DNA from 4 places in the Paenibacillus sp. GCM10027629 genome. Region 2 is predicted to be linked to each of the others. Evidence: riboswitches for the same ligand, from Rfam matches in the RefSeq annotation. Region 2 holds a riboswitch; each other region holds the start of a gene.
What was found. Region 2 has a riboswitch for cyclic di-AMP ahead of kdpA (potassium-transporting ATPase subunit KdpA). Riboswitches for the same ligand answer to the same signal wherever they lie in the genome.
Positions count from the first base shown of each region.

Region 1 (8,106 bases), on a different contig from region 2:
TCGCTGCATGCGACAACTTTCGCGCCAAGCTGGTGAGCTTTCTCGATCGCATAGATCGACACGTTACCTGAACCAGAGACAACTACCGTGCTGCCTTCGAAGCTTAAGCCTTTTGCTGTCAGCATTTCGTTCGCGAAGTATACGCAGCCGTAACCTGTTGCTTCTGTTCTCGCCAAGCTTCCGCCGTAGATAATGCCTTTGCCTGTCAATACGCCAGCTTCGTAACCGCCGCGTAGGCGCTTGTATTGTCCGAACATATATCCGATTTCTCTTCCGCCAACGCCGATGTCTCCCGCAGGAACGTCAACGTCCGGTCCGATATATTTCGACAATTCGGTCATGAAGCTTTGCGTAAAGCGCATAATTTCGTTGTCGGATTTTCCCTTCGGATCGAAGTCGGATCCGCCTTTACCGCCGCCAATAGGTTGTCCAGTCAGGGAGTTCTTCAAGATTTGCTCGAATCCGAGGAACTTGATGATGCTGGCGTTAACGGAAGGGTGGAAGCGAAGTCCGCCTTTGTAAGGTCCGATCGCGCTGTTGAATTGTACGCGGAATCCGCGGTTCACTTGAACTTTGCCGTTGTCATCCACCCAAGGCACACGGAACGATACCATCCGCTCAGGCTCAACGATGCGCTCAAGAATGCCATGCTCCTTGTATTTCGGATGCTTTGCGAATACAGGCACGAGGGAATCGAGGATTTCTTTTACCGCTTGGTGGAACTCGCTCTCGTATGGGTTGCGTTTGATTACCAATTCATAAACCGATTGTACATATTCTTTTGCTGCCGTTTGATTTTGTTCTGGGATGGCCGTGATCACTGTTCAAACACTCCTTTATTAAATTTTGATTTACACTTTGTGTACGATGATTTGCATTTTATACTATACAAAATGACGTCATTTCTCCAATAGAAATTATTTTACAAAGCGATTAAATAGCGCTATCGCACTAAAGCGATAAACGGTAAAAACGTTTACATTACTATTACATAAAACATGTAATCGCTTCCGTAAAAAACAAAAAACCTGATCATCGTTAAGATGACCAGGTTTGCGCAAATATATAGACTATAACAATTCGCGGCGAAGCTCTTCAGCCGATTTCGGAGACAAATATCCAAGTGGAATATCGAATACTGTTTTCGCGCCAGTTGCACCCTCTTGGCTAAGGCGATGAGCCGCTCTAGCGTAAGCTACAAGTACGCTTGCCGTGAACTCAGGGTTGCTCTCAAGCTTGAGTCCAAACTCAATAATTTGCTTCGTATTCTCACCAGTTACACCACTGCGAATAACGAATCCGCCATGTGGCATGCCTTGGTGCTCAGCCTGAAGCTGCTCCTCGGAGATGAATGTCACGGTTGTGTCATAATCAGAGAAATAGTTCGGCATATTTACGATCGTCTCACGAATTTGGTCTTGGTTTGCACCTTCTTCAGCGACAACATAGCACTCACGCAGATGCTTCTCACGTGTAGTAAGCTCAGGCGTCTCACCCGAACGAATGCGGTCGATGACTTCTTGAACCGGTACAGTGTACTGTACGCCAGCTTTCACGCCTGGTACGCGACGGATCGCATCGGAGTGGCCTTGGCTAACGCCTTTGCCCCAGAACGTGTAATCTTTGCCTTCGGGAAGGATAGACTCAGCAAGAAGTCGATTAAGGGAGAATAATCCCGGATCCCAGCCTGTCGAAATAACGCTGAGGTTACCGCCTTCTTTCGCAGCTGTATCCACCGTGTTGAAAAATTCGGGAATTTTCGCATGCGTGTCGAAGCTGTCGATCGTATTGAACATTTTGGCGATGACAGGTGTCTGTTCTGGAAGATCTGTCGCCGAACCTCCGCACAGAATCATCACGTCAATGATGCCTTTATATTGCTCTGCAGCAGAGATATGCTCGAATTTGATACCTTCTGTCGCGATTTGATCTGGCTGTCTGCGCGTGAATACCGCTACGAGCTCCAAGTCTTGGTTCTGGCGAATCGCTTTCTCTACGCCTTTCCCCAAGTTACCGTAACCAACAATACCTACTTTAATCTTTTGCATTGATAAAGTCCTCCTCTAGGGTATTCCAATAATCTGCTTGTCCACCCTTTAAAGTATATAGATATATTACATTAAATGTAAACGTTATTGGTGAGAAAAAACCTCTATCGAGGTTCTTACTTTTATTAATACGACTTTGGTTAAAAAGAAACCCGCGATGTGTCCAATGGATGGACTTCGCGGGCTCCTCCTTATTATTCTACATCATCGTGATCTTGATTCCCGTCATTGTCATTGGTGTCATCAAAAATGTCCGAATTCGTCACTCTTGTTGCACCAACATAACGTTTCACATAATACGAATCGCTTAAGCTAGAAATTGTAATCCCTCTTTTGCTGGATGCATGTGCAAATTTATTCTCACCTACGTAGATGCCGACATGCGAGATGCCTTTACCGTTTGTATTGAAGAATACGAGATCTCCGGATTCAAGATCAGATTTTGCAACTTTCTTACCCATCTTGTACTGGGATCCTGATTGGTGTGGAAGTTTGACGTCGAATTGCTTGAAGATATACATCGTAAATCCAGAGCAATCAAATCCACTTGTCGATGTGCCACCGCTCAGATAGCGAGTGCCAAGAACATCCTTAACTTCTTTGTCAAGTTTGGAATCAGCAGCGAAAGCGCTACCAACAGAGACTGCCATTGTTAATGCAAGTGCCACGATCGTAGAGCTGAATAACTTTTTCAAAAGGGTAAAACTCCTTCCAACGCCTACGAGGTTAGCTAAGGGTTCGGTTGAAGGCTCCCTATGATCCCTTACTTGCAAGATCAATTCACCCAAAGATGGTTCCCCCGTTTCCTGGTGCGCAGGAACTCGGCTTCAATGATTTGGTGCACCGGATACAAGTGTCAATAATGACAAAATTGATTACAAACTTATTACAAAATCTTAACTAATTGTTATTCTACCAGACGGTCTGCTCTTTGACAAACCCTTTTTACGTTTTTATCCCTTTTTTTTGCGAAAAACAGCGAATAACCCGAGCTTCGCTAGGCGAAATTCGGGTTTATTTGTTACTTCTCATGACATTTGGACGAGTTTCAGCATTCTGAGCTTCCAGGGCGCTCGCTTAGATTTATTTCTTTTTCGGGGCCCCCGCAAAGTACCTGAATCAGCTTCGAAGCAATAACATCACTTTGTAGGGTTGAATTAGCATTTGCTCTGCCACAATTTATATTGTGCTGCAATACCCCATACCTTGACGATGGAGCGGACGAGATGATAGGTCTGATGAAGAATAATGGCAAGGAGTCCTGTCCAGATCCATGCGGCCGCTGTGAAAATTCCGCTTATCAATAACAGCAGTGCAAGTAATAGAAGGGTGATCCCCAGGATCATCGGCAGATTTTTGAGGGAGAGAAGCAGCCCTTGGAATACCCCGGCCTTGCTCACCTGTCCAAATTGCATAAATAAGAACAACTGGTGAATGATCCAAGCGAATACAATCCATCCGAAGATGATCGGGAGGAAGGATATCCCCAGGTGCTCTAGATCGTAGAGCTTCCATTCCTGATAGAAGTATGGAACTACCCAGTACGCGGGAGCAAGGATCAGCAGGTTCTCCAGCCAATAGAACAAGCAGACCGGCTTCCAAGCGTATTTAATGCCTTTGAAGAACAGGAGTCCTTTATCGTCTTGGTGATGAATAGAATAATAGAGTCCTGCGTTGATGAATGGGGTAATTAACATGCGAATCAAGAACAGCCCTGCGAGCATCCAGAGGTAATAATCGAGGATGTCCGTTTTCATAAGTTGGAACTGACTCTCAATCAGGAACATCTGCATACTCGTCTCGGTGGGGTGGGGATCCGGGTAGTGTTCCAGAATAGGGACCACGATGGCGTCGATAAATCGATAGAGGAAGAAGCCCCAGATCAGCTGGTACAAGAATAGAATGATGACGATATAAAAATGATGTTTGACGATGCTAAAACTTTCTTTAATATAGTTCATTCCGGGTTCACCTCACCATCCGAGTGCGTTCAAGATACTCTCGATCAGTTTCGCTGTGCTGAAATTGATTCGTGTTTTGACGGCCTCATCAATTTGGGCCTTCATATAGTTATTGATGCGTTTATTCTCGAGCACCATGGTGTCTTGCGGGTCAATCATGACCCAATCCAGCGGTGTCTTATGGGTGAGTGTATATTGAATCGTTGCTGATGCGCCGTCCCAGGTTCGCTTGACGGAAGTGCCGTCTTTGAACATGAATACGACAGGAACCTGCGGATAATCACCGCCTTTTTTACGAAGAATGACTTTGGATTCATACGCGGATGTTCCGTTATTTTCTACCTTCTTGGCGGTAATACTCTCTACAGCATAGTCCGTCATGAACCCTTTATAGACATATTGATTGAAGAAATCGGTCCAATCCTTCTTCGTTACTTGTTCGACGACACGCTGGAAATCTGAGGTGGTAGGATGACGGAATGCCCATTTCTTCGTGTATGTCTTCATTATTTTGGCCATCGTCTTGGCTCCCACTTGCTTCTCTAGGGCGATAAGCACCAGCTTGCCACGTGTGTACACATTTTCGGCGTACTGATTGGAGTCTTTGTACTTCCATGCAAAGAGAGACAGAGGAGCTGGGTCAGTCATGTAGCTCGATTCAATCGGCAAATTCGCGACGATCCCGTATTCCGTCTCCATGACGCGGTCCTCTGCATAGGAGGTGAATCCTTCATCCAGCCAAGCTTCTTCAAATTCATTGCTCGCGAGCATGCCGTAGAAATATTGATGTCCGATTTCATGCACAACGGTACGCTCTAGATCATATCCGGGGTTGTCATCCATCGCGCCAAAAGCTGTAATGAGGGTTGGGTACTCCATCCCGCCCGCGCCGTTACCTTCTTTGGGCGGTACGATGATCGATAGCGTAGAATACGGATATTCTCCGTACCATTCACTGTAACGGGCAAGCGCCACCTTGGCAGCATGGAAGTACCGCTCTTGTAGATCCTTATGCGCTGGATCAAGGTATAGCTTGATTCGTACACCAGGAACGTTCGGCGCAGAGAATGGCTGCTCCGCATAGATGAAATCCGGCGATGCGGCCCATGCGAAGTCGTGCACATCCTCCGCATAATATTGATAAGTTTTGTAGCCGTCTTGTTGGGCTGCGCTTTTGGTTGGGAAGCCTGAGGCGGCAACTTTATACGCTTCAGGGACCTGGATGCGAACGTTGTAAGTTCCGAAATCAGAATAGAATTCGGAGTTCCCGTGATATTGATGGATATTCCATCCTTCAGTGGTCCGTCCTCGCATGCCTGCAGGTTCGTAGACAGCGAGCTTCGGGAACCATTGTCCCGCCATGACGAAGTTGCCAGCGACACCCATACGTGCGAAGACACCCGGCATTTTTACATTGAACTTCATATTGAGCGTGATGGACTGGCCGGGCTTGACCGGTTGAGAGAGCCGAACCTTCATTAAGGTGCGATCATTCGGATTGTTGTCATCGGGCTGCACATATTGCATTCGTTTCATGAGCGACATACCTTCTTCGGTCTGCATGTCGGTGATTTCCATGGACCCGTAGCTGCCTTCCTTCATAACATCTCCGCGTAATTTGCCTCCAGATTCTTGAATAAAGGTGGACTGCTTGGACGCAAATGCATTCGGATAGAGGTGGAAATACAGCTCATTCACGATATTTTTGCCGGGGTTGGTCCACGTGACGGATTGGCTGCCTTGCAGCGTTTTGCCGATGGGTGAGTCTTCGAGCTTCACATTCATGTGATATTCAACGATACGTTTGCTATACACTTTAGAGGTGGGCTCCTCAATGGTCTGCGGCTCAGCCTTGTCACTTATAGCTGTGCGCTGTTCTGGAAGCATAGACATGGTGGATAGATGATCTGCCTGGTTTTTACTGAACCAGATGGCATAGCCGAGCAGACAAACGATGAGCGAGATCGTTAGAATACGTTTCGTTTGACTTGGGGTCATACACGTTTACCTCCCGTTGACAAGCATGTACAGCATGTATATGTTTGCAATTTCAATAATATTAGCTAAAATAAAATTAAATCACTTGGAGGTATAATGCGGATGAGTTCAGAAGAGCAAAAACCGAAGAAACAGCTAGCCCTGAATGTTGTTAGCAAGAAGGAACATAAGGGATTTGGCGCAGGTTCAATCGATTTGAATAACGTCTCCCCGGTCATTATCGATCAAGGAGAAGCTTATATTGATATTGGTGCGATGCACGCGAAGAGTAAGGTAGAACGCGGAATTAAGTTCCTCACGAATCGGGAAGATGTGCCGAATGGCCGGAAATGCTGGATTGTCTGGGTTGCGGTTGACCGCAATGAAGAAGGTCCGTTCTACGGCGGTATGACGGCTTGTGAAATGGCTGTTGATCCGGAGATCAAGCGCGGATGGAAAATTCTTGCGGAGCATGTGAACAAGCTGGATTATGCGTTGAAACGCCGTGTGATGCTGGAAGGACTAGATGCGGAGGAGAAGAAGCTTCTTCGCGAGCTGCTCATGCAGCACAATCCAGAATGGTGGGAGCGTACCAGCGATAGCGTGAAGGAAGCATTAGCATAGGGCTATATTATAGAAGAAGAGACAGCGATCCGAGATGGAGTGCTGTCTCTTTTTTTATTTTAAAGGGGCCCCCGCAAAGTACCTGAATCACTTCGAAGCCGAGTCCCCACTTTGTTAACCCGTCCACCAACGTTTGACATCTTGCCACCAGGAGCGGTGCTGCGGCGAAGATTCTGTTCCTTCTTGCTTCGTCTCTTCTCCGTGGTGTACGCTGCAGGATTCGGTTGGCTCGGTACCGACGACGAAGGCTTCGAGCCGCTTGTCCGGACATGCGGTTGTCGCGAGCTGACCTGTCTGCGGATCAATATAGACATTGACGACGCCTTCGGGAATCGGAAATATCTTTGGCGGCACATTGCGCAGCGCTTCTTCGGTGAATTGTGCGAAGATAGGGGCTGCCTTGTGGGCATCAACGGCATGGATCATTTTCCCACGATCATAACCGACCCAGACAGCGGTCGAGAGCTCCGGTGTATAGCCGACCAGCCAAGCGTCGTTATCGGTCGTTCCTGTCTTACCGGCGACAGGACGCTTCATGAGCGATGAGACCCGGTTGCCGGTTCCGCCGGTATCGAAGACGCTCTCGAGCAGGTTAGTTAAGACATAGGTATGCGCGGCATCCGTCACCTGCGTATGCTGCGGGGTTGGGGCTTCATAGATTGAGTTCCCTTTGGCATCGGCAATCCGTAAGACGGCAATAGGCTCAACCCGCTCGCCTTGATTGCTAATGACAGCATAGGCGGAGGCCATCTCGAATGGACTGATCGGGAATGTGCCTAGTGCGAGTGACGGTAAGGGCTTTAGTAGGCTGTCAATGCCCATCTTCCGAGCCATTTCGACCACATTGAGCGGATCGATCTTCATAATCGTATTCACGGCATAGATGTTGTCAGAGACGGCAATCGCTCGGCGCATATCAATTTCACCGAAATATTTGCCTCCATAGTTACTGGGCTCGTATGTTTTACGGTTTTCATCATAATGGAACAAGGTCGGTTCGCTCTTGAACCGGGACATGCTAGTCATTTGGTTACTCTCAAGCGCAGCTAGATACATAATGGGCTTGAAGGCAGATCCGGGCTGTCTCGTCTTCGCGAATACACGGTTAAACTGATTGGTCTTATAGTGTGTCCCGCCGACCATCGCTTTGACATAGCCGCTGCGCGGATCAATGGAGACGAGCGCTGCTTGTAAATCCGAATCTGTGGGGATTTGTTTCGCGATGGCCTGTTCAGCTGCTTGCTGCGCGTGCAAATCGAGTGTCGTATAGACGGTAATGCCACCTTCGGCTAGCAGAGACTCGTCGAACCCGAGCTTATCCGTCACAACATTGCGAATATAGTCTCGGAAGTAAGGAGCGATCTCTCCTTCTTGCGGCGTCTCGAGCGGCTTGAATTTCAAGATTTCATGATAAGCAGTGTCCGCTTGCTGCTTCGTAATGTATCCACATTCGACCATCGTGAGGAGGACTGTTCGCTGCCGATCTTTGGCATTTT
Region 1 is NZ_JBHTGZ010000020.1:42,567-50,672, forward strand. Features, by position in the region: gene gdhA (NADP-specific glutamate dehydrogenase) at 1-818, opposite strand, end outside; gene ACFQZR_RS27580 (diaminopimelate dehydrogenase) at 1,071-2,048, opposite strand; gene ACFQZR_RS27585 (C40 family peptidase) at 2,243-2,743, opposite strand; cyclic di-AMP (ydaO/yuaA leader) riboswitch at 2,749-2,885, opposite strand; gene ACFQZR_RS27590 (carbamoyl transferase) at 3,206-4,009, opposite strand; gene ACFQZR_RS27595 (M1 family metallopeptidase) at 4,022-6,007, opposite strand; gene ACFQZR_RS27600 (YwhD family protein) at 6,110-6,610, shown strand; gene ACFQZR_RS27605 (transglycosylase domain-containing protein) at 6,725-8,106, opposite strand, start outside.
Region 1: it holds a riboswitch for cyclic di-AMP, as region 2 does, so the genes downstream of both, ACFQZR_RS27585 (C40 family peptidase) here and kdpA (potassium-transporting ATPase subunit KdpA) in region 2, are expected to answer to the same signal.

Region 2 (8,106 bases):
CCAATGTGTGAACATTGATACCAGCTCCAGTCCGTTTTGTTATTTATTATTGTTTTTCTCTATGGCTTAATCATACATTCAGTTTTATCATCAACATGTGATTTTTATCACATTATTAGCCCGAATTTGAAATTTTTGAATTTGAAGTACATACTTTGTTCACATTTTCACAAGCGCAAATATCACACCTATCCAAAACATTTTTTCATAGCTTCCAAGCAGCGAAATAACAGACAAATCTTCCATTATATGCTTAAATAAAGACCATGGACTTATCATATGTTCCAAAATTTTGCCATTTGAAAGGGGTCTTCATGAAGTCGAATTTATTCTATCGAACACTTAGCATACTATGTATTCTACTGACGCTGCTTCTCAGTGCTTGCACGAGTAAAACGCCTGAAGCTGAGAGCACACCTGAGCCGCAATCCACGGAACAACCAGCACAGGAACAGGAATCAGAGCAAGATCCGACCAAGGCTTATATTGCGCCATTAACAGGGTTACCCACTGCAGAGCCAGTAACCGCAAGGCCAATCGCAGTCATGATCAATAATATGTCCAAGGCAAGACCGCAGTCTGGACTTACCCATGCGGATATGCTGTATGAGGTGCTCGCAGAAGGCGGGATTACGCGGATTGTGGCCATTTTCCAGAGCGAGAATTTCCAGGAACCCATTGGTCCGATTCGCAGCATCCGTCCATATCTCATTGATCTTGGCGATAGCTACCAAGGGGTCTTGGTGCATGCCGGGGCGAGTACCGACGGGTATGCGGTCCTTCAACGTCAACACAAAGAACACTTGGATGAAATTTCGAACGCTGGGCCGTTCTTTTACCGGGATAAATCACGAAAAGCACCGCACAATCTGTATTCAACGCTAGAGAAGCTGCGTGAAGGTGCTGCGAAGAAGAAGTATAAGGCAGATGTGCCTATGACGACGTATCCTTTTGCCAAAGAAGAGGACATGCCTATGGGGGAAGAGGCGACGAAAATAACGGTCAACTTCCTGCTCAAGAACTATAAAGTGACCTATGATTATGATGCGACGAGCAAGCATTACAGCCGATCGATCAACGGTCAGCCGCATATCGATCTGAATACGAAGGAGACGCTTACGGCGACGAATGTCGTTGTGCTGGGAGCGGATCATCGTACGCTAGACGATGTGGGACGCTTGGACGTGAATTTGATGAAGGGCGGAGAAGCCGTACTCTATCAACGTGGCAAAGCCATCTCTTGCACGTGGTCGCGCAGCAAGACAAGTGATGTCATTCGATTGTATAAGGATGGGCAAGAGTTGCCACTCTACCCGGGGAAGACAATTTTCAACATCGTTCCAAACATTCCAACATTTGCGAGCCACATCCAGGTGGGGTAATTTGTTAAATCCGGCAAGGATTCCTTGTCGGATTTAATTTTGTCGAGCGGACTGGATAATTGTAGGCGAATATCGGCAAACTGTTAAAAGAAATTCACGATTTTGTTTTACAATTCCTTTACAAGCACTATGTCACTTGTGATAAGATAACAAAGGTTATAATTCTCATTATTAAGGTAATCTAAGCAATTTGAAGCAGAGGGGACAGCGTATGTTTAAGAAGAACGATGTATTTTTTCAAAATCTGCAAAATATGGCCGATGCCATTGTCCAAGGCGCGGATATTTTTGCGAAGTATGTAGCAAAGCCAGGAGATACGACAGCTTTCACCAAGGAAATGAAAGAGCTGGAGTCGAAATGTGACGTATTCACCCATACGATTATTAAAGAGTTGAATAAGACGTTCATTACGCCGATCGAGCGTGAAGATATTATGTCGCTGGCTACCTCGCTGGACGATGTGTTAGACGGGCTTGAAGCTTGTGCATCGCGCTTTGATATGTACCATGTGAAGGAATACGATGCTTCGATCGAACAATTTGGTAAAGTGCTACTCGATAGCGCATTTGAAATCCAAAAAGCGATTCGACTATTGTCACAGAAAAAATTGCTCGCGATTCGCGAACATACGATCCTTATTAATGACCTTGAGAACCAAGCAGACGATATTCTGCGTAAGAGTATCAAAGATCTATTCGCTGCGGTGAAAGATCCGATTGAGCTGATTAAGAAAAAAGAAATCTACGAGCGTCTGGAGCAAACGACGGATAATTGCGAAGACGTTGCTAATATTCTTGAAACCATTATTATGCGCAACTCCTAAGGTCGCGTGAACGATAGGTGAAATAAAGGAGGACAGAGTTGCGCGGGAACACCTAAATAGTGTGTTTCAAAAAGTTACCTTTTTGAAGAACCTCTAGTCGTTCTGTGCAATACATTTCTATGGATCATACAATGATCGTTTTAGGTATTGTTATCTTATTAGCTCTAGCATTTGACTTTATTAACGGATTTCACGATACGGCGAATGCCATCGCGACATCTGTCTCGACGCGTGCACTCAAGCCGCGGCATGCGATTCTGCTCGCAGCAACGATGAATTTCATCGGTGCCTTGTCCTTTACCGGGGTTGCGAAGACGATCGGGGGAAGCGTCGCAGACCCCTCCAAGCTGGATAATGGGGTAGAGATTGTGATAGCGACCTTAATCGCCGCGATCATCTGGAACCTTGTGACTTGGTGGTTCGGAATTCCTTCGTCCTCATCTCACGCACTCATTGGTGCACTCGCGGGTGCAGTCTTTATAGGAGCGGGTTCAGACAGCTTGAACTATGCCGGGTTTACGAAAATCGTAGAAGGACTTATCTTCTCACCGCTTATTGCATTTGCTCTTGGTTATATCGTGATGACGATTCTGAAGCTCATTTTCGGTCGAATGAGTCCGCATTCGGTCAATAAAGGCTTCCGCACAGGGCAGATTATGACGGCAGCGCTTCAGTCTTATACGCACGGGACGAATGATGCGCAAAAGGCGATGGGGATCATTACCTTCGCTCTTGTCTCAGCAGGAATACAAGATAATTTGGATGTTCCGTTATGGGTTAAAATTTCGGCCGCAACAGCGATGGCACTCGGTACATCTGTCGGCGGTTGGAAAATTATTAAAACGATGGGTACGAAAATCTTCAAAATCGAACCGATTAACGGTTTTGCAGCGGATTTATCGTCAGCTGCTATTATTATGACGGCAACGCTAGCGCATTTGCCCGTTAGTACAACGCATGCGATTACCTCAGCGATCCTCGGTGTAGGTTCCGCGAAGCGTTTTTCGGCGGTAAAATGGGGCCTAGCAGGTCGTATTGTCATCTCTTGGATCGTGACGATTCCGATTGCATTCGTGCTTGCGATGGCCGTGTTCAAAGTGATTGATCTATTATTCTATAGATAAATGTGGAGAGAAGCTAACCTTCGGTGAAGAGGGTTGGCTTTTTTTGTGTGCGGCAAGGTGAAATGTAAAGGTTAAAGCTCTCCCTTTGGTTGGCAGTGTACACACTGTTGATCAGAGGGAGATTTTTTTGCTGCCGAAGTGTTCCGTTAATAAAAAGAGGACTGCGGGATTTCACTGCGGTGAATGACATAAGATGGCTGGGCACCCTGTACATTCATCCTGGAAAATCGCGCGAAAGTGATCTATCGCGTGAAAATAGGAGGTTTCGAGAGATTCATATCATTCATAACGCTTTCATGACGATTTCCAGTATTTTCAGATTCCATTTCAAACCAATTTAAGGTTTTACAAGTTGCAACACGAGGAGTATGATACGATTCATGAACATTGCTGAGTCCTTGCATGTGCAAGGAGCGGGGGAACCAAATAAGTCATGAACCTGTGGCTCGTGTGAGAGCGAGAGCAGGAACATGTGGGGTGAATCCTGGGTACAACGGTACCGAGGTAGGGTGACTCTCACCATCCGAATCCGACAGCTAACCTCGTAAGCGAATGAGAGAGGATGAAGGAAAGTGTAGACGAACGTTGGCTGCAGATGCGAAATAGATCTGTGGTTATGATGTGAAATAGATTGATGAAGCGATGAAAAATGTTTTACATGTCTTTAACGCTGAGTCTTTGCTAAGGCAAAGAGCGGGGGAACCAACGGTCAGCTGAGCTGACCACGGGGTGAATCCGAGGCACCGTCTTGTACGGCGCTAAGGTAGGGCGACTCTCAAGGCCCGAATCCGACAGCTAACCTCGTAAGCGTCTCGAGAGAGGCAACTTGAACGTATTCAATATGTGCGCAGCATGGCGATTCGCCATGCCCATTATTGAAGCCGCGATGGATAACCTCCCCCGCAGGCTTCTTTTTTTATGCCTTTTTTTAAGGGAAATGAGAAAAATTAACTTTTTTCACGTTGATTAAAATGTTGTTGAAAAGGGAGATCGACTATGAACTGGGGAATGGATTTACTGCAAATCGTGATTGTTATCGGGCTGCTGCTCTTGATCGTGAAGCCGCTCGGTACGTATATCTATCATATATTTTCGAATGAGCCGAACCGGAGTGATCGGATATTTGGTCCGGTGGAGAAAGGGATCTTTTGGCTGATCGGGCTGAAGAACCGCGGCGACATGTCGTGGAAGCGATACGTACTTAGCTTACTGCTAACCAACCTTGTATTGACGCTTATCGGGTTCGGCGTCTTGCTGACACAGCGCTGGCTGCCGCTCAATCCGAACGGGATCGACAATATGGAGCCGACGTTATCTTTTAATACGATTATCAGCTTTATGACCAATACGAATTTACAGCATTACAGTGGGGAGTCAGGCTTATCCTATTTCTCGCAAATGATCGTCATCATGATGATGATGTTCACTTCGGCGGCGACGGGGATTGTGGTGGCGATTGCCTTTATCCGCGGATTAACGAAGAAGGGCACAGGGCTTGGTAATTTCTTCACGGACTTCGTGAAGGCCCATACGAGACTGTTGATTCCAATGGCGATCGTAATGACACTGGTGCTCGTTGGACTCCAAGTGCCGCAGACGCTGGACGCTACGGTTCAAGCGCACACGATTACGGGCGAGACGCAGCAGATCGCGATTGGTCCTGTAGCATCGCTCGAGTCGATTAAACATTTGGGGACGAATGGCGGCGGATTTTTCGGAGTGAACTCCTCGCATCCATTCGAGAATCCGAACCCACTTACGAATGTGCTCGAAATGTTGATGATGTGGTGTATCCCGGCATCGCTGACCTATACGTACGGACGATTCGCTCGGAATCAGAAGCAGGGCTGGATCGTGTTCGCTGTCATGAGCATCTTGTTCGCAGCTTTCCTAAGTCTTGTGTATATCTCGGAAAGCAACGGCAATCCGGTCTTGAATACGATCGGTGCAGACACATCTCAAGGCAGTATGGAGGGGAAAGAAGCACGATTCGGGATTGCGCAATCCGCTCTATTCACGACCGTGACAACCTCGGCAACGACGGGTACGGTCAACAATATGCATGATACGTTAACCCCGCTTGGCGGTCTCGTACCGATGTCGCTCATGATGCTGAACGTGGTATTCGGCGGCGATGGCGTAGGGCTTGTCAATATGCTGATGTATGCGATCCTCGCGGTGTTCTTGGCAGGCTTAATGGTCGGTCGTACGCCGGAGTTCTTAGGTCGGAAAATTGAACCGCACGAGATGAAGCTGATCGCGATTGCGATTCTCGTCCATCCGTTGATCATCTTAGGCCCGACGGCCATTGCGTTCTTAACCGATCTAGGATCGGGTGCCATTACGAATCCAGGGTTCCACGGCATCTCGCAAGTGCTCTATGAGTACACCTCATCGGCAGCGAACAACGGCTCCGGGTTCGAGGGCTTGGCGGATAACACGCCGTTCTGGAATATGACGACAGGGATTGTGATGTTCCTCGGTCGATACGTCTCCATCGTGGCACTGCTCGGTGTTGCAGGTTCACTCGTGCGCAAGAAATGGGTGCCTGAGACGATTGGGACATTCCGCACCGATAACAAGCTATTCGCTGGGGTGCTGCTCGGAACGGTCATTCTCATTGGTGCATTGACGTTCCTGCCTGTACTCGTCCTTGGGCCGATTGCAGAGTTCCTGACATTAGGGTAGAGATCATTTAACGAGGTGAAAGAACATGGATTCGACCATGAAACGTAAATCATTAATAACTTCAGATATATTGAAATATGCGCTAGGCCAGAGCTTCGTCAAATTGAACCCGCTGATCATGATCAAAAATCCGGTCATGTTCGTGGTAGAGCTAGGTACGTTCATCGTCCTGCTGTTAACGCTATTTCCATCTGCATTTGGCGCGGAAGCGAATTTCGGCTTTAACTTAACGGTATTCATCGTCTTGCTGTTCACCGTCCTGTTCGCGAACTTCGCGGAAGCGATCGCTGAAGGGCGTGGGAAAGCACAAGCGAATGCACTGAAGCAGACGAAGAGCGACGTGATGGCGAATAAAGTGCAGCCGGGCGGCGGCGTGAAGCAAGTGCCAGCGACAGAGCTTCGTAAGGGGGATGTCGTCGTGGTATCCATGGGTGAGATGATCCCTGGGGACGGCGAAGTGATCGCAGGACTCGCCACGGTAGACGAATCCGCGATTACCGGTGAATCTGCGCCAGTTATGAAGGAAGCGGGTGGCGACTTCAGCTCCGTAACGGGCGGAACACGCGTCGTCAGTGATCAGATTAAAGTACGGATCACGAATGATCCGGGTGAATCGTTCCTCGATCGCATGATCTCCCTCGTCGAAGGGGCCGAGCGTCAGAAGACGCCGAACGAAATTGCGCTTAATATTTTGCTCATTACATTGACCGTGATCTTCTTGATTGTAGTTATGACGCTAGCGCCGATTGCCAAGTATGTAGGAGTCGACTTAGAAATTCCGGTGCTTATCTCCTTGTTAGTCTGCTTGATCCCGACGACCATCGGGGGCTTGTTGTCCGCAATTGGGATCGCGGGGATGGACCGCGTGACGCAATATAACGTGCTCGCGATGTCCGGGAAAGCGGTTGAAGCAGCGGGCGATATTAACACAATGATTCTGGATAAAACAGGTACGATTACCTTCGGGAATCGGATGGCGAGTGACATGGTGCCCGTGGGGAAAGCGACAGTAGAAGAAGTATCCCAATGGGCTGCCGTGAGCTCGATGCAGGATGAGACGCCGGAAGGCCGTTCCGTGCTGGAGTGGGTACGAAAAGAAGGATATGCCTTTGACGATAAGATCGCGAGAAATGCCGAGTTTATCGATTTCAAAGCCGAGACGCGGATGAGCGGTGCGGACCTAACCAATGGATGGAAGGTTCGTAAAGGGGCAATCGATGCGGTGAAGCAATGGGTACTGGATCAAGGCGGCGTGATTCCGGCTGATCTGACAGACAAAGGGAACAAGATCGCCTCGGAAGGCGGAACACCGCTCGCGGTAGCGGTAAATGATCGATTGTTAGGCATTATTTATTTGAAGGATACCGTGAAGCCGGGGATGCGCGAGCGGTTCGAACAGCTTCGCCGAATGGGCATCAAGACGATTATGTGTACGGGCGATAATCCGCTGACGGCCGCAACGATTGCGCGTGAAGCGGGTGTAGATGACTTCATCGCTGAGAGTAAGCCGGAGGACAAAATCGCTGTCATTCGCAAGGAGCAAGCCGAAGGTAAGCTCGTCGCGATGACAGGCGATGGCACGAACGATGCGCCAGCGTTAGCGCAAGCGGATGTAGGGCTCGCGATGAACAGCGGTACGATTGCGGCGAAGGAAGCAGCGAACATGGTGGATCTGGATTCCGACCCATCGAAGATCATTGAAGTCGTATCGATCGGGAAGCAGCTGCTCATGACGCGCGGTGCATTGACGACGTTCAGTGTCGCGAACGATGTGGCGAAATATTTTGCCATTATCCCCGCAATGTTCATGTTAGCTATTCCGGAGATGCATGTGTTGAACGTCATGGGGCTCGGGTCACCGATGTCCGCGATCTTATCGGCATTAATATTTAACGCCGTAATTATTCCGCTCTTAATCCCGCTCGCGATGAAGGGTGTAGCGTATCGGCCGATGAGCGCAAGCAAGCTGCTCAGCCGTAACCTGTTGATCTATGGTCTTGGCGGCGTGATTGCACCGTTCATCGGGATTAAAGTGATAGATTTGTTCGTTCATATCTGGATTTAGCGTGGCATGGAGAGAGGGAAGGAT
Region 2 is NZ_JBHTGZ010000010.1:28,527-36,632, forward strand. Features, by position in the region: gene ACFQZR_RS19615 (DoxX family membrane protein) at 1-15, opposite strand, end outside; gene ACFQZR_RS19620 (DUF3048 domain-containing protein) at 315-1,382, shown strand; gene ACFQZR_RS19625 (DUF47 domain-containing protein) at 1,594-2,205, shown strand; gene ACFQZR_RS19630 (inorganic phosphate transporter) at 2,325-3,329, shown strand; cyclic di-AMP (ydaO/yuaA leader) riboswitch at 3,708-3,895, shown strand; cyclic di-AMP (ydaO/yuaA leader) riboswitch at 3,988-4,155, shown strand; gene kdpA (potassium-transporting ATPase subunit KdpA) at 4,338-6,017, shown strand; gene kdpB (potassium-transporting ATPase subunit KdpB) at 6,043-8,082, shown strand.

Region 3 (8,106 bases), on a different contig from region 2:
GCTATCTGCTTGCCAAGCCTATATGCCTCAATACATAACAGACTTATCGCGAGATTCGCTTCTCCAAGTTGAATCAATTGCCGAAACCGTTCAACAAGGGATGGAAGAAGAGGGATCTAACACCGGTTATCTATTCGTCGGTCAGCTGGGCTGGGAGACAGGGAAGAAAGGCTGGTTGAAAAAGACGCCGGACATTCTTAAATTAGGTGCCAAGCAAGCTGGAATCATTGGAACGTTGCTTCACGGGCGTATTCTGAAGGGGAAAAATCTCACGCTGGTCGGTTCAGATGTTCGAGTGATGTTTGAACCGGGTGACCATCCATCCTCCGTTGTGGTGAAGTTCGAATCATCCTTGATGGCAAGACCGTGTCAGAGCTTCGTCAGCGACTGCAGCCGCAGGAGAGTAAGTTCGATTTTCCTTCATTGGAAGGAACGGTCGTTCAAATCGACAAAACCGAGATCAAGGACAACGATGGCAATGTCGTTGAAATCATCGGTTAACTGAAGATATCATGAGGGGAATAAATCGATAGATAGTCAAGAGAGGTATCAAATCACCATACAAGGTGAGAGTGATACCTCTTTCCTTTATTCAAAATGATTGTTTCTTTTGCTATACTGTATAGAACCTTAACAAATCCGAGGGGGATCAGAATGGAAGATTTACAACTCGTGACAACAAAGTTCAGAGAAATTAAAAATGAATTGTCTAATTATTTTACGCAGGTACTGCCTCAATATGAAGTCACGCCAATTATGATGTATACGATACAATTTTTACGTAAAAATCCGGATTCGATTGCTGTCGATATCGCTAACGAATTTGGTCTGACACGCGGAGCCGTAACACAATTGCTCGATAAGCTAGAGCAGGATGATCTCGTACAACGCAAACCTCATCCCGTAAGCCGCAGAAGCCTGCTCATCCAAGTGACTGACAAAGGTACACGTCTTAGTGACTCGATTTTGAATGAATATAACAATAAGATTGAGCGTTTACTTGTGAACTACACCGCAGAAGAGTTGAGATCACTTCGCCTGCTGTTGGACAAGTTACCCATCTAAGCAAAAGAAAACGACATTGACATTTTTGTTCATTTCATATACTGTTTAGATACTATACAATATAAAATTTGAACAAAGAGGTGTTTTTATGAATAAAATTATTTGTATTACGGGTGCTTCATCAGGTGTAGGCTTAGCAACAGCCCTTACTTTCGCAAGGAACGGATGGACCGTATATGCTGGAACTCGGAACTTGGAGCGTGATCAAGCCCAGTTCGCCACGGAAGGAAACCTTCATTTTCTGGAAATCGATGTGGTCAATCCTGATTCAATAGAACGTGCCATGCATGTTATAGCAGAAGAGCAGGGACGAATTGATCTGTTGTTCTGTAACGCGGGGTTTGGGTTTATTCGTACGCTCGGTCAAGCTTCGTTCGAGCAAATTCAAAGTGTCTTTGATACGAATGTATATGGCGTTATGCACACGATTCGCGCTGCGCTTCCATTGCTAATCAAAGCTGAATCAGGACATATCATCGCGACCTCAAGCGTTGGTGGCTTGGTGGGTCAACCGCTGAACGAGATATATTGTGCAAGCAAATTTGCCGTTGAAGGCTTATTGGAAAGTCTCGCGACGTACTATAAACCTCTGTTCAACATTGATGTTACGCTGATTGAACCTGGCGCGATTGAGACCCAATTTGTGAAAACCGCGCTGGACCAAGTTGCTGCGACGGGCGGTGTGCTCGATGATGAATATAAGCCGATTGTCGAGACGTATATCGATATGTTCACAAAACGCAATGCCGTATCACAGACGCCGGAGTCGATAGCCGATCTCATGCTGGAACTTACTCAAATGGAAACAAAACCGCTCCGAATTCGGACATCGGAAGCAGCAGAACGGTTTGTTAATCATAAAGTTCAAGAGGATCCGACAGGGCTTAAGGGGATTGCTCAAACGCGTAAAATTCAGCTTGGGTTGGAGTAGAACCCGTATATTGAGACTATCTCTCTGTCATGCGGATTATTCAGTTATTTTCGCTATTTAACAATCCCCAAACAATCAATCGTTATAATGGTATCTTCTCAGCTAATGTTACAAAAGTTAGGGAGGTATCATCGCAAGTGGAAAAAGAAAATAATTCAATGAAGCACAAACCAGGACTCAAATTACAGAGATTGGTCGAAGTGTTTCTGGTATCCATGAAGCTCGGGCTCACTTCATTCGGAGGACCAATTGCCCATCTAGGTTATTTTCATGATGAATACATTCGTCGTCGTAAATGGATGGATGAACGCAGCTATGCGGATCTGGTTGCGCTATGCCAGTTGTTACCTGGCCCAGCCAGCAGTCAGGTTGGTATGGGCATCGGGTTGATTCGAGCTGGCTTGCTCGGCGGGATCGTAGCTTGGATTGGTTTTACACTACCATCGGTCCTTGTGTTGATTCTGCTTGCCTTCTTCATGCAGGGATTTGATATAGGTGCCGCCGGATGGATTCATGGTCTAAAGCTCGTCGCCGTCGCCATTGTCGCGCAGGCCATCCTGAGTATGGGTCAGAAGCTAACGCCAGACCGCAGCCGCGCGACATTGGCAATTATCGCAATGACGATTACACTCTTATGGCCAACAGCATTGAGTCAGGTTCTTATCATTCTCGTGGCAGGCCTTATCGGGATGTTGTTCTATCGGAAATCAGAACTATCGTATGGCCCAAACCTTTCGATTCCGATTCGTCGTAGAACAGCTGTCGTATGCTTGACAGTGTTTGTAGGACTATTAGTGATATTGCCTATCCTTCGGCCAATCGTAAATGGAACCGGGTTGTCCTTATTCGATAGCTTCTATCGCTCAGGATCGCTTGTATTTGGAGGCGGACATGTCGTGCTTCCTATGCTTGAACGTGAAGTCGTCCCGACAGGCTGGGTGACCAAAGCTGATTTCCTAGCCGGATATGGGGCTGCACAAGCTGTGCCAGGTCCATTGTTTACCTTCGCTAGTTATTTGGGCGCGATGACGAGTGGGGTGAAGGGAGCGATCATAGCGACGGTGGCCATTTTTCTCCCTGCATTCCTATTAATCGTTGGGGCATTACCATTCTGGAGTTCCATTCGGAGAAGCCCCAAGCTTCAAGGCGCATTCACTGGCATTAACGCAGCCGTTGTCGGTATTTTACTGGCAGCGTTATATAATCCGCTCTGGATAACGGCAATTCTTACGCCTGTTGATTTTGCATTTACTTCCATCTTGTTCTTGATGCTCGTCTTCTGGAAGCTACCTCCTTGGAGCGTCGTGATGACTGGAGCGATCGGTGGTACAGTAATTTCACTTCTGCTCATGTGACATGCTGATCGTACCGGGGGCTTGGCTCCCGGTGTTAGCAACAATCCTTGACTAATCTTTGCATCAAGGTTATTGTAGATAAATAAAGTCTATAATTGATTGGGGTGAGAAGATGAAGTTCTCCAAAGCGACAAACTATGCCCTTCATACAATGCTGATTTTGGTTGCATTCGCACCGGATAAACCCGTCGGCGTACAACAGCTTGCTGAAAGGCAGGGCGTATCTTCTACCTATCTGTCGAAAATCTTGACGAAGCTGGTAAAGGCCGGATTAATTGAATCGGCTTCAGGGGCTAGCGGAGGCTATCGACTGAAAGCAAAGAAAGAAGATATCTCGTTCTTGGACGTTATTCATGCTATTGAAGGTACGGCATCCTTGTTCCATTGCGGCCTTCATGATGATACGGAATGTGCGATTCAAAGCGTGATGATTTCTGCCGAAGAAGCGATGGAGCAGCAGCTTCGCAGCAAAAAAATCTTCGAGCTTGCTCAAGAAATAACGTTGTCTAAGTAAGGCATCGTTATTTTTTGGCATCAATTATAGATATAATATATCTTTGATATCTTTTAAAATTCGGAGGGATGATTCTTATGATGTGCGATTGTGCTATTGTGGGCGGAGGCCCAGCGGGGTTAAATGCCGCGTTGGTGCTGGGAAGAGCTAGGCGGAGTGTAGCAGTAATAGATAATAATCAGCCAAGGAATCGCGTTACGCATGCGTCTCATGGGTTTATTACGAGAGATAACGTCACACCTGCCGAGTTCAGGCGTATTGCCTACGAAGAGATACTACGTTATCCATCCGTACGGCATTGGCAAGTTGACGTAACCCATATACGCAAAACAGAGCAGGGGTTCGAAATCAAGACCCAATCGGATGAAATCATCCAAGCAAGAAAGGTTATATTGGCTACAGGGTTGAGGGAAGTCTTTCCTGACATTGAAGGTCTGCACGACTTTTATGGATCAAGCTTATTTAATTGCCCTTATTGTGACGGATGGGAGCTCCGAGATCAGCCACTTGTCATTGTGTCAGAAGAAGCTGGAATATTTCATACGGCTAAAATTATGTATAACTGGAGTCAGGATTTGGTTGTCTGTACGAACGGACTTGAAATCTTAACGGAAGAACAACAAGATATCCTCTTATCCAAAGGACTTCGTATCATGAATAAACCAATCAAAGCTTTCACAGGTAAAAATCGTATGTTGGAGGAAGTGCATTTTACTGATGGCACTTGGATCAAGCGGAGCGGCGGGTTTATTACCCCTACCTTCGTATCTAAAGCAGCGTTTGGCGAACAGCTTGGCTATGAGACGACAGCATACGGGGGTATTGTGACCGATCCAGCAGGAAGGAGCTCTGTTGCAGGTCTATACGCAGCAGGAGACGCGGCTTATGTAAGACCTTCTCAAGTTATCTATGCTGCAGCTGCAGGGAGCAAAGTTGCAATGACTGTCAACGCTGACCTAACAGATGAGGATTTTTTATAAAAAATAAAGAATCACGGCGTGTGAAATAGATAATGAAAGAGCAAGATACAAGTAAACGTTTTCTTGGTATTAAAATCACCCATTTTTTTATTTGCAGCCATCTTTTTCGCGTTTTACAAGGTTATCAATATGGCGTAATATTCAATGTTGGAAATGAACATTACAAGATAAATCATTACAATAAATTCTCATATTCGCTGAGTTTTCCGTTAGGGAAAACGGGGGAACCAACGTGATGGATAAAAACATATCATCACATGGGGTGAATCTGCAGTTATGCAGTAGGGTGACTCTCACCATCCGAATCCGACAGCTAACCTCGTAAGCGTTGATCGAGAGAGAGGATATGAATACTGTGATCGCGTCAATATGACCACAGAGGTTCACGCCTCTGTGGTTTTTTATTGTCAAAATTCGTGAATGACGGCTTGGAGGTTGGTCTTTGAGATGGATAAAACATCGCGATACAAGGGATTATAGCTACATATTCAGACAACAAGTTGTATTAACCAAAAGGGGAGCAATACTTACGATGTTATCCATTTTAAAACGAGTATTAATTGGAAGACCACTCAAATCAACGGAATTGGGCGAACAAAAAATCAATAAAACGAAAGCATTAGCTATTCTGTCTTCAGATGCTTTATCCTCTGTCGCATACGGTCCAGAGCAGATTTTAATTGTTCTGATCACCATTAGCTCAGCTGCATTTTGGTATTCGATCCCCATTGGAATAGGTGTCTTAATTCTATTAACCGCTCTAATTTTATCCTATCGTCAAATTATTTTTGCATATCCGCACGGTGGCGGGGCTTATGTCGTATCCAAGGAAAACCTTGGCATGTACCCTGGGTTGGTCGCGGGCGGATCTCTATTAGTTGACTATATTCTTACGGTTGCCGTAAGTGTATCTGCGGGTACAGATGCCATTACGTCCGCATTTCCGAGTCTACATGAACATAACGTAGGGATTGCTATCCTATTTGTTGTGTTTATTACGATCTTAAATTTAAGGGGCGTAACGGAGTCGGCTTCCATCTTGGCTTATCCAGTATATTTGTTCGTACTTGCTTTGTTCATTTTATCGGGCGTGGGCATTTATAACATCCTGACAGGTCAAGTATCCCCTGATCTGCAAGCCCCAATCGGAACACCGGTCGCAGGAATCAGTTTGTTCCTATTATTAAAAGCATTTGCATCAGGAAGTTCAGCCTTAACAGGCGTAGAGGCGATTTCGAACGCGATACCGAACTTCAAGGATCCTGCACCGAATAACGCAGCTAAGACGTTAATTGCAATGGGATCATTACTCGCGCTCTTATTTTCAGGGATCATCTTCTTAGCGTACTATTATGGAATTTCTCCTAAAGAAGAGGTTACGGTAGTATCACAGATCGCTGAGCAGACCTTCGGAAGGAACTTTATGTATTTCTTCATCCAAGGAACGACGGCATTAATCTTGATCCTTGCGGCGAATACAGGGTACTCTGCCTTCCCATTACTAGCGGTTAATCTGGCCAAAGATAAATTCATCCCAAGAATGTTCACCATGCGTGGAGACCGACTGGGATATTCGAACGGAATTATTTTCTTAGCCGTCATGTCCATCATCTTAATTGTTGCATTCGAAGGGAAGACGGAACATCTCATTCCCCTGTATGCGGTCGGAGTATTTATTCCATTTACACTGTCTCAGACCGGGATGATGCTGAAGTGGCTCCGTGAGAAGCCGAAAGGCTGGGTTACCAAGTTTATTATTAACACGACCGGCGCTACGATTAGCTTGATCGTCACACTCGTGTTCTTCATCACCAAATTTACACAGGTGTGGTCCGTATTAATCTTCTTGCCGATAATTATTGCTATATTTCATCAAATTCGGAAGCACTACGATGCGGTGGGCGAGCAGCTTCGCATTACAGATTGTGAGCCTGCCCCACCAATTGAGGGAAATGTCATTATTCTTCCAGTCGCAGGGATTACACATGCGGTTGAGAACTCGCTGAATTACGCGAAGTCATTGTCAGCTCACCAGATCATTGCGGTACACGTTCCTTTCGAACGAGAAGATGAATTGATTTTCGAGGAAAAATGGAATAAATGGCAGCCAGACGTGAGACTTGTGACCTTGCATTCACCGTATCGAAGTATCATTAACCCATTAACGAAGTTTATTGATACCGTTCAGCGGAAAGCCAGCGAATCCAACTATCAGGTGACGGTCATTATCCCACAGTTTATTCCGAAGAAAGGCTGGCATAATATCTTGCATAACCAGTCGAGCTTGATGATTCGAGCACACTTGTTATTCCGTCGAAATGTGATAATCACGACTGTACCGTATCATTTGAAGAAATAATGCATCGATTATCAGCTGTCTCAATTCGTTGAGGCAGTTTTTTTGATTAAAATATTAGTATATGATAATATGCTCATATATATCGATAGGGAGGTTGAAATGAATGCGGGCAGAAATTGATATTCTCATCATTGGTGCAGGTCAAGCTGGATTGGCTGCTGGATATTATTTGAAACAAGCGAACAAGTCATTCTTGATTCTTAGTAAGGAGAAAAGCATTGGTGATGTCTGGCGAAATCGGTATGATTCCTTGGTTCTATTCACCCCGAGATGGTACAGCGCCCTACCTGGACTTCGACTGGAGGGTGAACCGAATGGATTCGCGACGAAAAATGAAATTGCGGATTATTTGGCCCGATACGCGATACACTTCGATTTACCTGTTCAGCTTAATACAGAAATACGCTCCATGACCAAGGAGAAGGATTTCTTTATTGTTCGGACGAATGCCATGGAGTTTATCGCCAAGAAGGTAATCATCGCGACGGGTCCGTTTCAAAAGCCATTTATTCCAGATATAGCGAGTAAAGTACCACATGATATGTATCAAATACATACGGCGGATTACAAGAAACCTTCTGATCTAAAAAAGGGTCCTGTACTTGTCGTTGGGGCAGGGAATTCTGGCGCACAGATTGCAGTTATCGATGATTTTATCGTTGCTGGGATGTCACCAAGATTCGAAGATATGCCATATGATTTTACCGATATGGTTCAACGCTTACGAGATGGTGAGACAAATGTGAAGTTCTCGAATGAGCTCAATAAACCTGTTCTTGAAGTGGCGGCTATGTTCGACGAATACCGGAAACGCGTTGCGGAAATGGCCATCAAATGGAACGACTGGCGTCAAGGTAAGATCAAAGGAGAGCCAGCCGCGCAGCAGCCGGAACAGCAGTCGC
Region 3 is NZ_JBHTGZ010000009.1:1,234,291-1,242,396, reverse strand. Features, by position in the region: partial or broken gene ACFQZR_RS15130 (suppressor of fused domain protein) at 1-501, shown strand, start outside; gene ACFQZR_RS15125 (MarR family winged helix-turn-helix transcriptional regulator) at 655-1,065, shown strand; gene ACFQZR_RS15120 (SDR family oxidoreductase) at 1,154-1,996, shown strand; gene ACFQZR_RS15115 (chromate transporter) at 2,155-3,351, shown strand; gene ACFQZR_RS15110 (RrF2 family transcriptional regulator) at 3,464-3,865, shown strand; gene ACFQZR_RS15105 (NAD(P)/FAD-dependent oxidoreductase) at 3,943-4,845, shown strand; cyclic di-AMP (ydaO/yuaA leader) riboswitch at 5,031-5,189, shown strand; gene ACFQZR_RS15100 (APC family permease) at 5,378-7,204, shown strand; partial or broken gene ACFQZR_RS15095 (flavin-containing monooxygenase) at 7,308-7,847, shown strand.
Region 3: it holds a riboswitch for cyclic di-AMP, as region 2 does, so the genes downstream of both, ACFQZR_RS15100 (APC family permease) here and kdpA (potassium-transporting ATPase subunit KdpA) in region 2, are expected to answer to the same signal.

Region 4 (8,106 bases), on a different contig from region 2:
TGCTTCGAAATGCGACTGACATGCCCCTGCAACGATATTCAATACATCGAAATTCCGTTCATATTGCCGTGCCGTTTTGATGGCATTCACGAAATTCTGAGAGTTCTTATAACTGGATAAGCTGTACAAATCACGATTCTTCAAATGCCTATAGACGCCGTCATGTCCGGTAATGACAACGATATCCGGATTTACACGGGGAAGCAGTCGGTAGAGGACGTCAGCCATGTTTGCTTCTGTCACGTAATGGCCTTCGGCTGGGACCCGCAGTTGATTGTACAAATCTAGACTCTTCTTTAAATAATTCGGATCCCCGTCCAAGTGGAGCACTTTGCCGGGTACTTCAAAGTAAGGTTGGTGGTTCATCATTTTCTGATTCAAATCTGCCTGGTTCCGCTCGGTCTGCACGCGTCTATGCTGTTCCAGAAGCCGAGTCGATTCCTTCGCACGAATAAACGCCTGCTCTTCTTTATAGTGTAGAGGTTTCCCCTCGGTTACAGGCATCAAATCATTCGTGGGAGCATCCGCCAATAGACGAAAGTCAATCCCCTTGATAATCACTAAATCTTTCATAAATGCCTCGATGCGAAATGTGACGTCTCCGCCATACGATTTTCGAACGACAAGATCTCCTTGCTTCATGGCCCAAATCACCTCTTCTGTCTATCGTATGGAGGTGCCCATGGATTGGTGTCTATCTTCTGTTCGAATCCACATCGATTTCCTGCAATCAACCGGATTTTAGCGGTTATACCCGTCCTGCTGCCAACAATACGTCGCTAAGACGCGCAAATTCAGCGATACTTAGCGTTTCGCCTCGGCGCTGAGGTTCAATACCCGCTTCCTGTAACGCGGCTTCCAGCGCCTCACGGCCGCCTTCATTGAAGAATCTCGCCTTTAAGTTATTCGCAATCGTCTTCCGTCGCTGCGCGAACGAGGCTTGTACTACTTGGAAGAAATGGGCTTCGTCTGCGACCTGAACTGGCGGTGTATCCCGCACCTTCAACTTAATCACAGCAGACTCCACGTTCGGCTGTGGAATGAACACCGTATGCGGTACCGTACATACCAGCTCTGGCTCGCAATAATATTGGACTGCTACACTTAGACTGCCGTAGTCTTTCCCACCTGGGCGAGCAGCCATCCGGTCCGCCACTTCCTTCTGGATCATCACCACAATATTTTGCAGCGGTAGACGTTCTTCGAGTAGCTTCATAAGAATGGGCGTCGTAACATAGTAAGGAAGATTCGCTACGACACTGACTTTGCTTACCTTAGAGAACCGCTCCTCGAAAATTTGCTTCAAATCCACTTTCAGCACGTCTCCATGAACGACGCCTACATTCGGATAAGGTGCAAGTACCTCTTCCAGAATCGGAATCAATCGTGTATCGATCTCTACTGCTGTCACTTCTGCTGCCGTCTGCGCAAGACGTTCTGTCAGCGCTCCGATCCCAGGTCCAATCTCAAGAGCCCCCATGGTCTCATCAAGTTCTGCAGCATCTACAATTTTGTTCAATATATTCATATCAATCAGAAAATTCTGACCTAGACTTTTCTTAAATGAAAATCCATGCTTTCCAATAATATCTTTCGTCCGCTTCGGCGTCGCAATATCGATGCGTGCCCCAGCTGAATTGATTTCTTTCATCATTTCTACAGCCCTTCATTTTCAATTTGCTCTAACGCGGCCAAGAACTCTTCTCGGCTTATCTGGAACATGCCGCACCGTTTATAGAACTGCTTTCCGTTGCACATGCCAATCCCAAGTATATCCCCCATCGCCCTTCTGCGACTCGCTGCATTCGGATGGGTAATTAGTCCTGCATCCATCAGATCACCCCAATCGATGAGCTGTTCATTCTTCTCATATTCCGTTCGTAGATGATCCAGCGCATACCGGATTGCTTCTGGCGATGCGTTCTCTACACCGATGTCCCCTTTGTAGGTGGCATCCGCTTCCTTCAAGAAAGCGTGCTTGCAGCCCGGGATACGATTCGATATAATCTTGCGAATACGTTCCCCGGCATGATCCGGATCTGTCAGAATGATTACGCCTCGACGCTCCTGAGCCAGCGCAATACGCTTTAATATCGCATTGTTAATGGCAGACCCCCCGGTCTCGATCGTATCGGCCTCTACAGCCCGCCGAATGGCCGTGGTATCGTCTTTCCCTTCGACCACGATGACTTCCTTAATCATGTACAATCCGCTTCCTTTCTTTTCTTCCGCAAAATACAAAAAGAAGAGGTTTCCCTCTTCTTATCATGGCATATTGTTATGGATAATACTATATGATTAATACACGATTGGCAAATGAAGCATGGCCTAGAATTACGACCCTCATTAGCTCGCCGACGGTTTGACCGGTCCAATCACATAGACGGTATGCCCCTTCTTACGGCCGAATTTATTCGCTGTCTTTAGGGATTGAATATACACGTCAATCTTATTGCCCTTAATAGCGCCACCTGTATCTTCCGCTCGTCTAAATCCGACTCCTTCGATGTATACCCACCAACCAATCGGAATGACGTCCTTATCTACAGCGATTGTGCGCCCTTCGGTTACGGTCGTGCCTGAAGCCGTCCGCGTTCCAATGCCATCTTCTTCCGAAGAATAGGCGGTTAACGTTACATTTTTCAGCACTTTTGCATATTTCACTTCTTTACCAAGGCTATGAATTTTCGCAACCCCTGGTCCACTAGCAGACAAAGTTCGGACTTTAGCCTCAGGTTTCTTTGTACCATAAGCAACGATCTTGTGTGTTGCCTTGGATTTATAGGCCTTATCAACCATTTTGATCGAAACCAACTTGCCATCTTCGAAGACCTTCTCAATCTTCTGAACAACAAGTCCAGACTTTCCGTCTTGGATTAGCTTCTGTTTGCCTTGCAGGAGCGTTGCATCGGGTTTTTTGACGAATTCAAAAGGAATCGATACTTCGCGATTTACCAACTTCGTACTGACGCGTGTAATCTTAATATCCAGTTTGTTCGAAATCGGTGTATTCAGCGCAGGTGTAATTTTATCGTCTTCAGATATTGGTATATTCGCAGCTGCGAGTACTTCTTTGACTGTTTTTTCGGTCGTAAACAAGTTTTTTGTCTGACCATCTGCTGTGACAAGAACGGGAACCGCACGCCAAATTTCAACGCTGTCACCATCCTTAAGCTCCGATTGGAGCGGCATCGACAGCTTGTCGTATGCGCCGACTTGTATAGCTTGTTCATCCAGTAGGTGCTGTAATACTGTGTTTGTCGTTTCGACCTGGATATGTTGTCCGTCTACGACCAGAGAAATATCCTTCTTGGCGTAAACATTCAGCACCACCATTAACATGAAAGTCATCGCGAGTGACAGTAGAGCCACGAGTGATATCAAACGCACGTTTTCATGCATCCATCGCAATGCGAAAGACATGCTGGATGATCGTGTACCATGGGATTCCTCAGTTTGGAAAACGCCCACGTCTTCAGACCTCCTTCATAGTCCCGCCGTCAGGTGTTAAGCATGATCATAAATTGACGAAGACTATATACTGTATTTTTGCACAACGGCCGCATCAACCTGCATGTGACAGCTGTACACCATCCTCTGTTAGGTACGTCCCCCCACCTCCTGTTCTGTAACAGTATGACGTCCTACTCAACTTTATTCAAAAGAAAAGAAGCCTAGCGTAAAGAGGGTCTCTTTCGTGGCTTCCTGTTGGAAACAATAGTTGATGGCCGCACGAGGGTACCTCTCCCTGCACGCTTACGAGGTTAGCTGTCGGATTCGGACGTGAGAGTCGCCCTAAGATTGCTATCCCGCTCATGGCGAGAAGCCCTCTATTCACCCCATTAAGAAATCAATTACGAACCCTCCTGAGAAGGTCCATATCGGTTCCCCCGCTCTCCAATTTGGAGACTCAGCGATACAAAATGGATGGAACAATATTCAAACTCTGATTTGAATCATACTCTGAATGCTCCATGCTTGTAAAGAAGGCATCAAACTCATTTTTAGATATTAATGGTTAAAATTTTGTAATATTCTTCGATTTTTGAGATGAAAACTACCTATTTCACCCGTTTATTAAGTTTTTCATGCGTTTTTCACCGTTTTTCATCCTAAGTGGAAACAGGCTTGGGCATTTTTCATCGTAATTTTAGCAACTTCTTCCAAATTCAGCCCTTTTATTTCCGCTGCTGCCTCCGCGACAAGACGTACATAACCTGTCTCATTTCGCTTCCCGCGATAGGGGTGCGGCGTCAAATATGGCGAGTCTGTTTCGATCAAAAATCGGTCATTCGGAACGTTCGCGAGCACCTCTTTGGGAACCCTTGCATTCTTGAATGTAATGGGGCCACCAAATGAAATATAGAACCCCAAATCTAGGCATTGCTTGGCAATTTCCCAGCTGCCGGAGAAACAGTGCATTACGCCTCCACATTCCTCAGCATGCTCTTCGCGCAAAATGCGAACGACATCCTCGTGCGCATCCCGATTATGAATAACGATCGGCATATCAAGACGCTTTGCTAACCGAATTTGTTCACGGAATACGCGATGCTGCACATCCTTTGGTGAGGTATCCCAGTAGTAGTCCAGTCCGATCTCACCAATCGCAACAACCTTCTCATGTGCACATAACTTTTCAATCCACTCGAGGTCACCAGGCTGCATCGTAATCGCATCTTGCGGGTGCCAGCCTACAGCAGCATAGATAAAATCATAGCTTTCCGCCAATTTCATGGTCGTCGGGATCGTCTCACGGTTAAACCCGATATTAATCATCTGCGTAACGCCTTGCTCCAGCGCTCTTGCAATGACTTCCTCCCGATCTTCGTCGAATTGTACTGCGTCTAAATGCGTATGTGTGTCGAATAACATCAGTTCATAATCTCCTTCTAATGTCTTAATTTGATATCTTTTGTCCTTGATTATGTCGTTGGCATATCGAATAATTTAGAAATTTCCCGATCAAGCAGGTGGGCAACGGCGCGTAGTTTATTTTCAGGAAAATACAAACGGAATTTGCCTTTGCGAATGCCGCTGATTGAACGCACAATTTCGGATACTTCGGAAATTTCCCGAAGCTGTTCATGATGATTCAAGAGCACAATCTGCTTGCCCATCGGATGTTCTCCTGAGCGATAAATCGAATAGGATAAGTCCGTTGGCGAGTCAATTTCCAGATCGTAGGCTGGATTTAACCCTGCATGTACGAATTGCTCATGTATCTTATCTTTCTGCTGATCATCCAAGTGATCTAACGTGACATATTTATATAATTTACGCTCCATGAACCGATCGCACAGATCCGCAAGGATCTCATCTTGCTCCTGCGTCCACTGCATAAATACTGTCTGAATTAAAGCCTCATCGAGGCGTATATATTGCTCCATTGAAATTTTTCCTTCAAATAAAGAAGGCAATGGCTCCAGCATGAATTGGAACGAATATTCGTTGTCATACAATTCTTGTGCCCGTTTGAAAATTTGTCGCAGGATAATTTCAGAGCTGCGTGTCACGGGATGGAAATAAACCTGCCAGTACATCTGGTATCTCGACATCAAATAATCCTCGATCGCATGCATACCGCTCTCTTTCACAACAATGCGGCCCCGATAAGGTCTTAACACCCGAAGAATGCGGTCCATGTCGAATGTCCCGTAATTCACACCGGTAAAATACGCATCTCGAAGTAAATAGTCCATACGGTCCGCATCAAGTGCACTGGATACAAGGTGAACAACAATAGGTTTATCGTACGTCTTCTGAATAACAGATGCAACCCGCTCAGGGAAGTCATCCGATATTCGCCGTAGAACCTCATGGATTTCCGAGTTCTCTCGAATGATTCGACAAGTCCAATCTTCATGATGCATCTGAAACGCCTCTTCAATCGAATGTGAGAACGGTCCATGGCCAAGATCATGAAGCAGCGCTGCACACAGTGCAAGCAGCCGCTCTTCCTGCGGCCAATCTGAATACCCGCTTCGTTCGAATTGCGAAATAATCCTGCGCGTAATCTCATACACGCCCAAGGAGTGCGAGAATCGGCTATGCTCCGCCCCGTGAAAGGTTAAATAAGACGTTCCTAACTGCCGTATGCGGCGTAATCGCTGAAATTCTTTGGCATTGATCAAGTCCCAAATGGTCTGATCCTGCACATGAATATATTTATGTACTGGGTCTTTAAATACCTTTTCTTCTTGTAATTGTAAACTGTACATATATCTTTCCCTCCCTATAGAACTAGAATAAAGTCGCACAACTATAGATTTTGTCGAATCGTGTCAGTTTTATTTTTCCAATTCATTTTCGTAGACTTTCAGACCCAAAAACCTGTCTTCCCTTTATTTATCTACAACTAGTAGCAGCCCATATATTGCTAGGTCTAGCATTGATTTTATAGGTTGACTATTTTGGGAATGCTTGGTACTATTATATTCATGAAAAACATAGAACTATGTCGACATTTGTCGATTCTTTAATTGGTGAGAGGAGCAATAACAAAATGATGAAAAGTACGGGCATTGTAAGAAAAGTTGATGAGTTGGGTCGCGTCGTTATTCCGATTGAACTACGCCGCACATTAGGCATTGGGGAAAAAGACGCGCTTGAGATTTATGTTGATGGTGAGCGTATTATGCTTAAAAAATACGAGCCTGCCTGTATTTTCTGTGGTAATGCCGAGAACGTTACATACTTTAAGGGAAAAATAATTTGTCACGAATGCTTATCAGATATCCCAACACCTGTGACAAAATAAAAAAATTAGTATATAATAGATTTACCAAACTTATTAATTCTAACCTTTTTATATCTCCTTGGTACCTTCCGCGGCCTAACCTGCCCAGAAGGTATATTTTTTTTCTCCATATATGGAAGTTCAAAATCGGCTTATGATCATGATGTGATTCGGGAGGTTTGTTTCGACGTCGAATCTTGCTTTCAACTTCGAAGTCCGATGCTCATTTAGGTTTTGCCTAAACTCCGCTTCTCCTTCTTCAGTTTCAATCAACCTTCTTGATGCTGATAAGCCGATTTTGAACCTTTATTGAAATAAAACTTAATGCTATAGCCCTTCACTTATAAGAGAGAGTTATAAATGTCCCTTCTCGATACATTGCGATCTGCGGCGGCTTGTTTCATGGCTTCTTTGCGATTGCCCCCGTTACGCTCCTCATAATGCGCAACATGCGCCTCAATTGACAGGGACTCCCACCAAACCGTCTGATCGGCAGATGCCGAGCCATCGGAAGGCTCTAGCACGAGACAGTATTCCCCTTGCGGCGGATGCTCCTCAAGCCATGCGAGGCATTCTTCAATGGTTCCACGCGCGAACTCTTCATATCTCTTCGTCAGCTCTCTGGCCATCACAATTCGGCGATTTCCGAGTACCCGGTGCATATGCTCTAATGTCTTCGACACACGATGGGGTGATTCATAGAACAATAATGTCCCTTCAGACATGCGAAGAGATTCCAAGACCTGTTCAACCGACTTCTTATCCCGAGGTAAGAACCCGATAAAGGTAAACCGTTCTGTAGGCAGTCCCGATACGATCAAAGCCGATAGCGCTGCATTGGCACCTGGTATCGGTACGACCGAGATACTGTTCTCAATCGCCAACGCTACAAGATCCGTCCCAGGATCTGAAATCGCGGGTAGACCGGCATCGCTGACCAAGGCAATATTTTTTCCTTCTATTAAATAACGTATCAGCTCTGGACCACTGGCATGCTTGTTATGCTCATGATAGCTGAATAACGTCTTGGACGGAATCTCAAAGTGTGTGAGCAGCTTGCGGCTCTGACGGGTGTCTTCTGCGGCAATCACATCGACCTCTTGCAGCGTGCGTACGGCACGATACGTCATATCTTCCAAGTTACCAATTGGCGTTGCCACCAAATATAATGTACCTGCTTGCGGTTCAGATCCTCTCTGAAAGCTTTTCTGTAAATTCCAAGTCATTTGTCTCTCCCCACTTTAGGCCCATAATAGATTTGCAATAACTCTTCGCAATATTCATTGTTCTCATTATAGACAATGAGTGGTGGTAATAACCGAAGGTCTGGTTTGCCATCACGAATCGCTTCGATGAGCACCATATTC
Region 4 is NZ_JBHTGZ010000021.1:7,552-15,657, reverse strand. Features, by position in the region: gene yabG (sporulation peptidase YabG) at 1-642, opposite strand, end outside; gene rsmA (16S rRNA (adenine(1518)-N(6)/adenine(1519)-N(6))-dimethyltransferase RsmA) at 749-1,651, opposite strand; gene rnmV (ribonuclease M5) at 1,657-2,202, opposite strand; gene ACFQZR_RS27790 (resuscitation-promoting factor) at 2,347-3,471, opposite strand; cyclic di-AMP (ydaO/yuaA leader) riboswitch at 3,740-3,926, opposite strand; gene ACFQZR_RS27785 (TatD family hydrolase) at 4,108-4,875, opposite strand; gene ACFQZR_RS27780 (HD domain-containing protein) at 4,926-6,221, opposite strand; gene ACFQZR_RS27775 (AbrB/MazE/SpoVT family DNA-binding domain-containing protein) at 6,506-6,760, shown strand; gene rsmI (16S rRNA (cytidine(1402)-2'-O)-methyltransferase) at 7,081-7,965, opposite strand; gene ACFQZR_RS27765 (tRNA1(Val) (adenine(37)-N6)-methyltransferase) at 7,962-8,106, opposite strand, start outside.
Region 4: it holds a riboswitch for cyclic di-AMP, as region 2 does, so the genes downstream of both, ACFQZR_RS27790 (resuscitation-promoting factor) here and kdpA (potassium-transporting ATPase subunit KdpA) in region 2, are expected to answer to the same signal.